2 regions of the Halomonas zincidurans B6 genome follow, and region 2 is predicted to be linked to the other one. Evidence: predicted binding sites of a transcription regulator. Region 2 holds the regulator's gene; the other holds the start of a gene.
The links. Region 2 encodes FNR, which switches genes on or off when oxygen is low (the NO sensors DNR and NnrR bind a similar motif). Its sites were predicted from a motif close to TTGATNTANATCAA; they were not measured.

Region 1 (4,418 bases), 210 kb from region 2:
GGTCGAAGCCGTCCATCAGCACGTACATGATGACGCCAAAGGCGATGATCGCGGCCCAGATCAGCGAAAGATCGATAGTTCCCAGCATGGTTTCAGCTCCTGGAAGCGGCGTTGGGGGCTTGATACTGACCGTCGTCGAACGGCACGTGAGAGGCCGACATCGGGCGCATGGCGCGTGTCACGTCATCGACGTCGCCTTCGACCATGCCCTGGCGGATCACCCGACCCAGGTAATAGAGCCCGGCGATGAAGACCACGGCATAGACCAGGATGTAGCCGATCAGCGTCGTCAATGCCATCCAGCCGGTAAGCGACGGCGTCACCGCTTCGGCCTGGGTCATCACGCCATAGATGAGCCATGGCGCACGGCCCGTTTCGGTCACGAACCAGCCAGCGCTCACGGCGATGAACGGCGAGATCGCCATCAGCCGCAGCCCCTGAAGGAAGAAGCGATTGTGATAGATCCGACCGCCGCGCCGCAGCAACAGGCCGGCGACCGCGAACGCAATCATCAATACGCCCAGCCCGACCATGATGCGAAACGAATAGAAGGTGATCCACACCGGCGGCTGCTGGTCGCGGGGGATCTCGTTGAGCCCCGGGAGTTCGCCGTTCGGGTCGCGAGTGAGGATCAGGCTGGCCAGCTTGGGAATACCCACGGCAAAGTCATTGGTCTGATTGGCCTGATCCGGCACGGCGAACAGCAATAGCGGCACCGATGATTCGGTTTCCCAGATCCCCTCGATGGCCGCGATCTTGCTCGGTTGATACTCCAGCGTGTTGGTACCGTGCATGTCGCCGATGACCGCCTGGGCCGGGGCCGCGAACAGCAGTAGCCACAGCGACATCGACAGCGCCTTGCGATTGGCCTCGACGTCATGCCCGCGCAGCAGATACCAGGCGCTGACCCCGCAGACCACGAAGCCACCGGTCAGAAACGAGGCCATCACCATGTGCGCGAAGCGATACGGGAACGAGGGGTTGAAGATCGCCTCCACCCAGGACGTCACGTGGACCATGCCCTCGCGCATTTCGAAGCCGGCGGGGGTCTGCATCCAGCTGTTGGCCGAGAGGATCCAGAACGACGAGATGAGCGTCCCCAGGGCCACCATGATCGCCGCGAACAGGTGCACCTTGGGCGATACCCGCTCGCGACCGAACAGCAGCACGCCGAGGAAGCCGGCCTCGAGAAAGAACGCCGTGACCACCTCGTAACTGAGCAGCGGGCCGATGAAATTCGAGGCTGCCTGGGAGAAGTTGCTCCAGTTGGTCCCGAACTGAAAGGCCATGACGATGCCCGACACCACCCCCATGCCGAACACGACCGCGAAGACCTTGGTCCAGAATTCTGCCAGGCGCTCCCAGGCCGGGTTGCCGGTCTTGACGAGCAGGCCATAGAGCAGCGCCAGGTAGGAGGCCAGGCCGATCGTGAAGACCGGAAAGATGGCATGAAAGGTTACGACAAACGCGAATTGCAATCGCGACAGGAAGACCGGATCAAGTTCCATGTCCACTCCTAATCCGTCTGAAGTCAGGGCCGCCACCGATGCAGCAGCCCCATTAACCCAAGCCTTGCAGCCGGTCGCCGTGCGCTGGTGCGACTCACCACAGGCTAGCCAAGCAGACGCTCATTGCGAGCCTCAGACACTGGCAATCGCCGCTGGCACGAGGACATGATACGCCGCCCACGAAACCGACTTAAGTCTTAACGGGCGCGTCGAGTTGACGCAGATCAAGAACGGGGCGATAAATCTGGACACGACTGCGCCGGGCATGGAACCCGGCGCAAGGTGGGCTCGCTGACGATCGAAGCGGGTGATCAGACCATTTCGCTGCTGATCAGATAGGCGTTGTAGGCCAGATAGACGAGCAGCAGTGCGCCGCCTTCGAAACGATTGATTCGCCCCTGACGCCCTCGCCAACCGATGCCGAATATCAGCACCGCCAGGGTCAGCACCGCCATCACCGGCCAGTCGCGCAGGATCACCGCACGTTCGGCATCGATCGGCGTGATCACCCCGGCCAGCCCCACCACGGCCAGCGAATTGAACAGGTTGGAACCCACCACGTTGCCCAGCACCAGGTCGTGCTCGTTCTTGCGCAACGCACTGATCGACGAGGCCAGCTCGGGAAGCGAGGTGCCCACCGCGACCACAGTCAGGCCGATGACCAGATCGCTGACGCCGAACGCCTGAGCGATCTGCACCGCCCCCCAGACCAGCAGCCGCGAACTGGCGATCAATACCACCAGGCCGGCTAGCGTCCAGAGGATGCCGGCGCGCAGCGTCATCGGGTGCTCGGCGAGCGAGGACTCGGTACCCACCATCAGCGCATCGGTAGCGCCACTGCGGGCGCGCCAGATGCTGAACCCCATGACCCCTACCAGCAGCACCAGCAGCAGCCAGCCATCGAGGCGCGTGACCTGGGCATCCAGCAGTAGCCAGCCGGAAATCAAGGTGGCGCCCCCCAGCAGCGGCAACTCCTGGCGGATGACCTGCGAGTGTACCGTCAGCGGACTGAGCAGCGCCACGAGGCCGAGAATCAGCCCGATATTGGTGATGTTCGAGCCGTAGGCATTACCCAGCGCCAGCCCCGGATTACCCTGCCAGGCGGCGAGTGCCGATACCATCATCTCGGGGGCCGAGGTACCGAAACCGATCACCAGGATGCCGATCAACAGCGACGGCAGGCCCAGGTGCCCCGCCGTGGCAGCCGCGCCGTCGACGAAACGATCGGCACTCCATACCAGCAACACCAACCCCAGAACGACAGCACCGATCGCAAGTAGCAAGCTCGCCTCCCTTTGTTAACGCATGACTTCGATGATCCGGCTCGTGGAACGTCCGGCGGCATGATGCCCGAGTTGCCCGAGCAGGACCAGCGCCCGGCCCGGGCTCGCAGGGCAATTGCAGTCGAGCTGACGAGGGGACCGAGTCGCGCCACTTGGCGACGGCAAACGATGAACGCTGTTCGACCATGGACACTAAGCGGTTACACTGGTTCGCATGAATGAGAACACTCATCGCCACAGGACGCTGACACGGTGACCGCCGATACGCAACCGCCCGATACGCTGACGGATAGCGGCGCTGGTTCGCCACGCCCGAGCCGGCGCCGGCTGCGTGCCTGCCACGAGTGCGACTGGCTGGTGGCGCTGCCGCCGCTGAGCCCGGGGCAGAAGGCAGACTGTCCGCGCTGTGGCCATAGTCTCGCCCAGCGTCACAATCGACCGGCACAGCGCAGCCTGGCGCTTTCGCTGGCAGCGCTGGTTGCGCTGATCGTCGCGCTGTCCTTCCCCTTCATCAGTTTCGAGGTCAGCGGCATTAGCAACCGCATCGAGCTGGCCCAGACCGTACGCAGCCTGGTCGGCTACAGCCAGCCATGGGTGGCCATCAGCGTGGCGCTGAGCGTCGCCGTGCTGCCGGCCCTCTATCTTGCCTGCGTCGCCTGGCTGCAGCTCGGCCTGCTGAGTCGCGAACCGCTGCCCTTCAGCCGCGGCATCGCGCGCTCGCTGAGCCATCTGCACCCGTGGATGATGGCCGACGTGTTCATCATCGGTGCGCTGGTCAGCTTGATCAAGGTGGCCGGCCTCGCCGAAGTCAGCCTGGGCGTCTCGTTCTGGGCCTTCTGCCTGTTCGCCATCCTGCTGTTGCTGACCACGCAATCGCTCGACAGCGACTGGATGTGGTTCTCGCTGGCCGGCGAACCGCTCGCGCCCGAACACAGCCGCACCGGCGCTCCGGCCGCCGAGCAGGGTCTGGCCGGCTGCCAGACCTGCGGCCTGGTCAATGCGCTCGATGGCCACGGACGCGGACGCTGTCGACGCTGCGGCGAAGCGCTGCACGCACGTCAGCCGCGAAGCCTGCAGCGGACCTGGGCCCTGCTCGTCACGGCGACGATCCTGTATCTGCCGGCCAACATCTACCCGATCATGACCACCACTTACCTTGGCGAAGCCAACCCGTCGACGATCATCGGCGGCGTGATCCAGCTCTGGCAGATGGGCTCCTATCCGGTCGCCACGGTGATCTTCGTCGCCAGCATTCTGGTGCCGGTCGGCAAATTGCTCGCCCTCGGCTGGCTGTGCATCGCCGTGCGCCGCAGCGGCGGCTATCACCGCATCGTGCGAACCCGGCTCTATCGGCTGACCGAGTTCATCGGCCGCTGGTCGATGGTCGACGTCTTCGTGGTGGCGATTCTGGTCGCCCTGATTCGCGCCGGCAGACTGATGTCGATCACCCCGGGGCCGGCCGCGCTGGCCTTCATGTCGGTCGTGGTATTGACCATGCTTGCCGCCATCACTTTCGATCCGCGCCTGCTGTGGCAGCCGCCCGTTCCCGCCAAGGAATCCCCTCATGCCTGAAGCGCATCGCGCCCAACGTCATGTTCAGTCGCGCATTTCACCGATCTGGATCGTA
Region 2 (4,418 bases):
CGTGGGCGATCCCACCGAAGTAGGGGAAGCCGACCTTGGCGACGCTGTCGTGGCCCTTGGCCAGCGACAGCTGCAGGGAGACCTCGTTACCCTCGGCGTCGAGCGGCTCGAGGTTCCAGCGGCCTTCACCGCTTTCCTTTTCACCCCAGCGGAAGCCGATGGAGCCGCGCGGCACCACCAGACGGTTGCTGGCTTGGTCCCAGGCCACGGTCTTCCACTCCGGGTTGTTGTCCTGGCCCAGGTTGGCATCGAAGTCGCTGGCGCGCAGCTGCCTGCCGGGGGCGAAAGTGCCGTCCTCGCGGGTTTCCAGTTCGACCAGAAACGGCATGTCGGTATAGCGACGCACGTAATCGGTGAAGTAGGCGCTGGGCTTGGCGAGGTGGAATTCCTTGAGGATCACGTGGCCCATGGCCATCGCCAGTGCCGCATCGGTACCCTGCTTGGGGCTCAACCACTCATCGCACAGCTTGGCGACCTCGGCGTAATCCGGGGTGATGGCCACGGTCTTGGTGCCCTTGTAGCGCACTTCGGTGAAGAAGTGCGCATCGGGGGTGCGCGTCTGCGGGACGTTGGAGCCCCAGGCGATGATGTAGTTCGAGTTGTACCAGTCGGCGGATTCGGGCACGTCGGTCTGCTCGCCCCAGGTCTGGGGGCTGGCCGGCGGCAGGTCGCAGTACCAGTCGTAGAACGACAGGCACACCCCGCCGATCAGCGACAGGTAACGGGTGCCCGCGGCGTAGGAGACCATCGACATCGCCGGGATCGGCGAGAAGCCGATGATGCGATCGGGGCCGTACTGCTTGGCGGTGTAGGCGTTGGACGCCGCGATCAGGGTTTCCAGCTCGTCCCACTCGGCCCGCACGAAACCGCCCATGCCGCGGGCCTTCTTGTACTGCGCGGTCTTCGCGGGATCCTCGACGATGGCGGCCCAGGCCAGCACCGGGTCGATGTACTGGGCCAGCGCTTCGCGCCACAGCTTGATCAGGCGCTTGCGCACCAGCGGGTACTTGAGGCGGTTGGCGCTGTACAGGTACCAGGAATAGCTGGCGCCGCGGGGGCAGCCGCGCGGTTCATGGTCGGGCAGGTCGGGGCGGGTGCGCGGATAGTCGGTCTGCTGGGTTTCCCAGGTGACCAGGCCGTTCTTGACGTAGATCTTCCAGCTGCACGAACCGGTACAGTTCACCCCATGGGTGGAGCGCACGACCTTGTCGTGCTGCCAGCGCGCACGATAGCCGTCTTCCCAGTCACGGGATTCGCTGCGGGTTTCGCCATGGCCATTGGCAAATGCCTCGCGGGGCTTGCCCAGATACTGCAGGCGGTCGAGAAAATGACTCATTGCTGCTTGCCTCTATGAAGTCCGGTCAGGAGTCAGGGAGTCGTCGGCTCGGTCACGTCGCCGGGCCAAGAGGTGTGGTGTGCCAGCTGGCTTGCCATGGCGAACCTCCCCTGCTTGAACTGAGATCACCTTAAGGAGATCGTGGCGGGTCGATTTTGATTTCAGTCAAGTTGGGTAGCGAACTCCTTCGCTTACCTCGCAATATCACCCGGACTACCTCTAAATGGTTATCGGGGGCTAGGCGGGCGTTGGGTAACATCGTGCTCATGACATTGCGCGCAGAAAGGAGAAACACGCCATGACCCGCATTGCGACGCTGAGCGAGACACGCGATAACTGCCACAACTGTCGTCTGCGCACGTTGTGCCTGCCCGATAACCTGCCGGTGGAAGACGTCGGCAGGTTGGCGGGGATCGTGCAGCGTCGCAAGCCGGTGTCCCGGGGCACCCTTCTTTTTCAGGCCGGACAACGTTTCAACTCGATCTATGCGGTGCGTACCGGGGCGGTGAAGACCACGACACTCATGGCCAATGGCGACGAGCATATTTCGGGATTCCATCTGCCGGGCGAGGTCATCGGCCTCGACGCCATCGTCTCGCGGGATCACCCCTCGACGGCTGTTGCTCTGGAAACCGCCAGCGTGTGTGAAATTCCCTATGCCGAACTGGAGAATCTGAGCGACCGCACACCGGCCCTGCAGCATCAGTTGATGCGCATCATGAGTCGCGAGCTGCTCGCCGAACAGAGCACCAACCACCTGCTGACGCGGCGTTCCGCCGAACAGCGCCTGGCCGTGGTGCTGCTCACGTTCTCCGAGCGCTTCGCCAGCCGCGGCCTTTCGGCGCAACGTTTCCGCCTGCCGATGTCGCGCCTCGACCTGGGCAACTATCTGGGCCTGGTGCCCGAGACCATGAGCCGCACCTTCCGTCGCCTGGAAGAGCAGGGCCTGGTCAGCATCGCCGGCAAGGAGGTCGAGATCGTCGATATCTGCGCCATGCAGGGGCTGGCGTTCGGTGCGCAAGGTGCCCAGGCGGCGCGGGCTTGACCAGGCGCAGTGGGCTTCGTTTGACGGCTTGATTCCGGTCAAGCTCATTGTCGGTAGTGCGCGCTAGGGTGAGTCTGGATCTGCTCACTGCGGTAGCCCAATGAACCGTTCCATCGATCTCGCTCTGCTCGTTAAGCATGACCGGCCGGCCCCGGATTACGGACTCTTTCCCACCCTGGTCCGCTTGCCGGAAAAGCGCTCGGCGGACGATTACCGGCTGGTGGCGCTTGCCAGCAATGAAGACCCCATCCCCAAGCCATTGACGGTTTATGTCCATGTGCCCTCCTGGCTGGGCCACGATAGCCGTGGGCCAGTTCGATATCTGGGATATCTCAAGCGCGAGATAGCGCTTCAGAGCGCCCTGTTCGATGGCGATCGCCGAATCGAGCGGCTCGTGCTGAGCGGGAACGGGGCGGGGCGTCTCGGAGACGGTCAACTGGCTGGCTTGCTCGCCGAGCTGGACGTGCATTTCGGGCTGAAGCGTAGCCGCGATCGCGACTTTGCGTTGCGCATCGATTCTCGCGGTCTGTCACCGCAACGCCTGCCCCTGCTGGCCGCTCTCGGCTTCAACCGGTTGCTCGTCGACCTACAAGACCTTGAGACGCCGGCCGGCGTGCCCGGTGAGCGTCAACCGGCGGACGAGTGGCCAGCCCCCGCTGGCCCTGAGCGTAGCCACCTGCCCGTCACCGAGCTGGCATTGCGTCTGTCCGGACGCACGGCGGTTGGCTTCTCGGCGTTGCTCGAGCGCCTGGTCAGCCTACGTCCCGAGCGCATTACCCTGTATCGCGATGGCTTGTGCGGCGCGGCTGTCTGGCCGGCGTTCTCTTGCCCATCGGCTCCGTGGCAGCGGATCGCAACGCCCGAGCGTGGCGCTGTCCTGGCTCTGCTGGCGCAAGGCGTGGAGCGCTTGGCGCCGGCCGGTTACGTGCATCTGGGCATGGGGCGCTTTGCGCTTGCCAGCGATGCGTTGGTGGCTGCGCAACGCCATGGCCAGCTGCAGCGTTGCCTGGAGGGTTACAATCTGCGGGGCGAGGCCGACTGCATCGGGCTGGGGGCCGGTGCAATCAGCCATCTCGACGATGGCTATTACCAGAATGCGCGGGAATTGCCGGATTACTGTGCGCGTCTGGACGCGGGTCAGCTGGCCATCTGCCGAGGCTATGAACTGACTGCCGATGACCGAGTGAGACAAGCCGTTATCCAGCACCTCATGGGGGGCGGCAACGTTCGATATGCGACTGTCGAGAAAGCTCATCGCATCGTGTTTCGCAACTATTTCGCGCCTGAGCTGCTGGCCCTGCAGGCCATGGCGAGCGATGACCTGGTCGAGCTTCGACGCGACGGCATTGAGCCGACGCAGTCCGGGGGCTTGCTGATGGAGCGTCTGGTCATGCTCTTCGACGGCGCTTTTAGCGAGGGGCGGCCACGCTACCTGCAGATGATCTGAACTGCACTGCCGCGAATGGAAGTTTCCACCGCCAATTTGCCTCAGGCAAGCCTGCCTTCGGCTTGTGGGTGGCTGAGCGGCCGGGTTACGCCCGTGCGCATGCGAACGGCGCATCAGACGCCTGCTAGCCAGGAAAGCGGATTGTGGTTCATCGCCACACCGACGATGTACAGGAAGAGGGCGATGGCGACCAACGAAGCCGCGGCGCGAATCGTCGATGTCCTGCCGCGCTTGATCGCCAAGGTACCGATAACGATATAGGCCACCAGGGCGATCAGCTTGGCCGCCAGCCAAGGCTGCTGGGTAGGCCAGGCGCGCAGCATGATCATCAAACTCACCCCCGCCGCCAGCAGTACCGTGTCGATCAGGTGCGGCAACACCTTTACCCAGCGCCGCTGGAGCTGTGGAGACGCGCGAACCGACCACCATGCGCGCAGCCCGAATAGCCCCAGGCTGAGACCGGCGGCGGTCATATGGATATTTTTTATCAGGAAATAGTCCACGCGGGTCTCCGTAAAAAAAGGCGTCCTTGCTCAGAGCATGACAGTCGATGTTTCCTGTCTCAGCCTAGGGAGCCGCCGATCCGTGAG

Region 1: a site for FNR is predicted at 1,723-1,736, ahead of HALZIN_RS0105450 (cytochrome ubiquinol oxidase subunit I). Genes of this name have one in related genera too.

What each region holds. Positions count from the first base shown of each region.
Region 1 is NZ_JNCK01000001.1:1,144,617-1,149,034, reverse strand. It holds gene cydB (cytochrome d ubiquinol oxidase subunit II) at 1-88, opposite strand, end outside; gene HALZIN_RS0105450 (cytochrome ubiquinol oxidase subunit I) at 93-1,508, opposite strand; gene HALZIN_RS0105445 (calcium/sodium antiporter) at 1,820-2,791, opposite strand; gene HALZIN_RS0105440 (PqiA/YebS family transporter subunit) at 3,044-4,363, shown strand; gene pqiB (intermembrane transport protein PqiB) at 4,356-4,418, shown strand, end outside.
Region 2 is NZ_JNCK01000001.1:1,349,954-1,354,371, forward strand. It holds gene HALZIN_RS0106305 (nitrate reductase subunit alpha) at 1-1,336, opposite strand, end outside; gene fnr (fumarate/nitrate reduction transcriptional regulator Fnr) at 1,635-2,381, shown strand; gene HALZIN_RS0106315 (oxygen-independent coproporphyrinogen III oxidase) at 2,482-3,828, shown strand; gene HALZIN_RS0106320 (SirB2 family protein) at 3,942-4,331, opposite strand.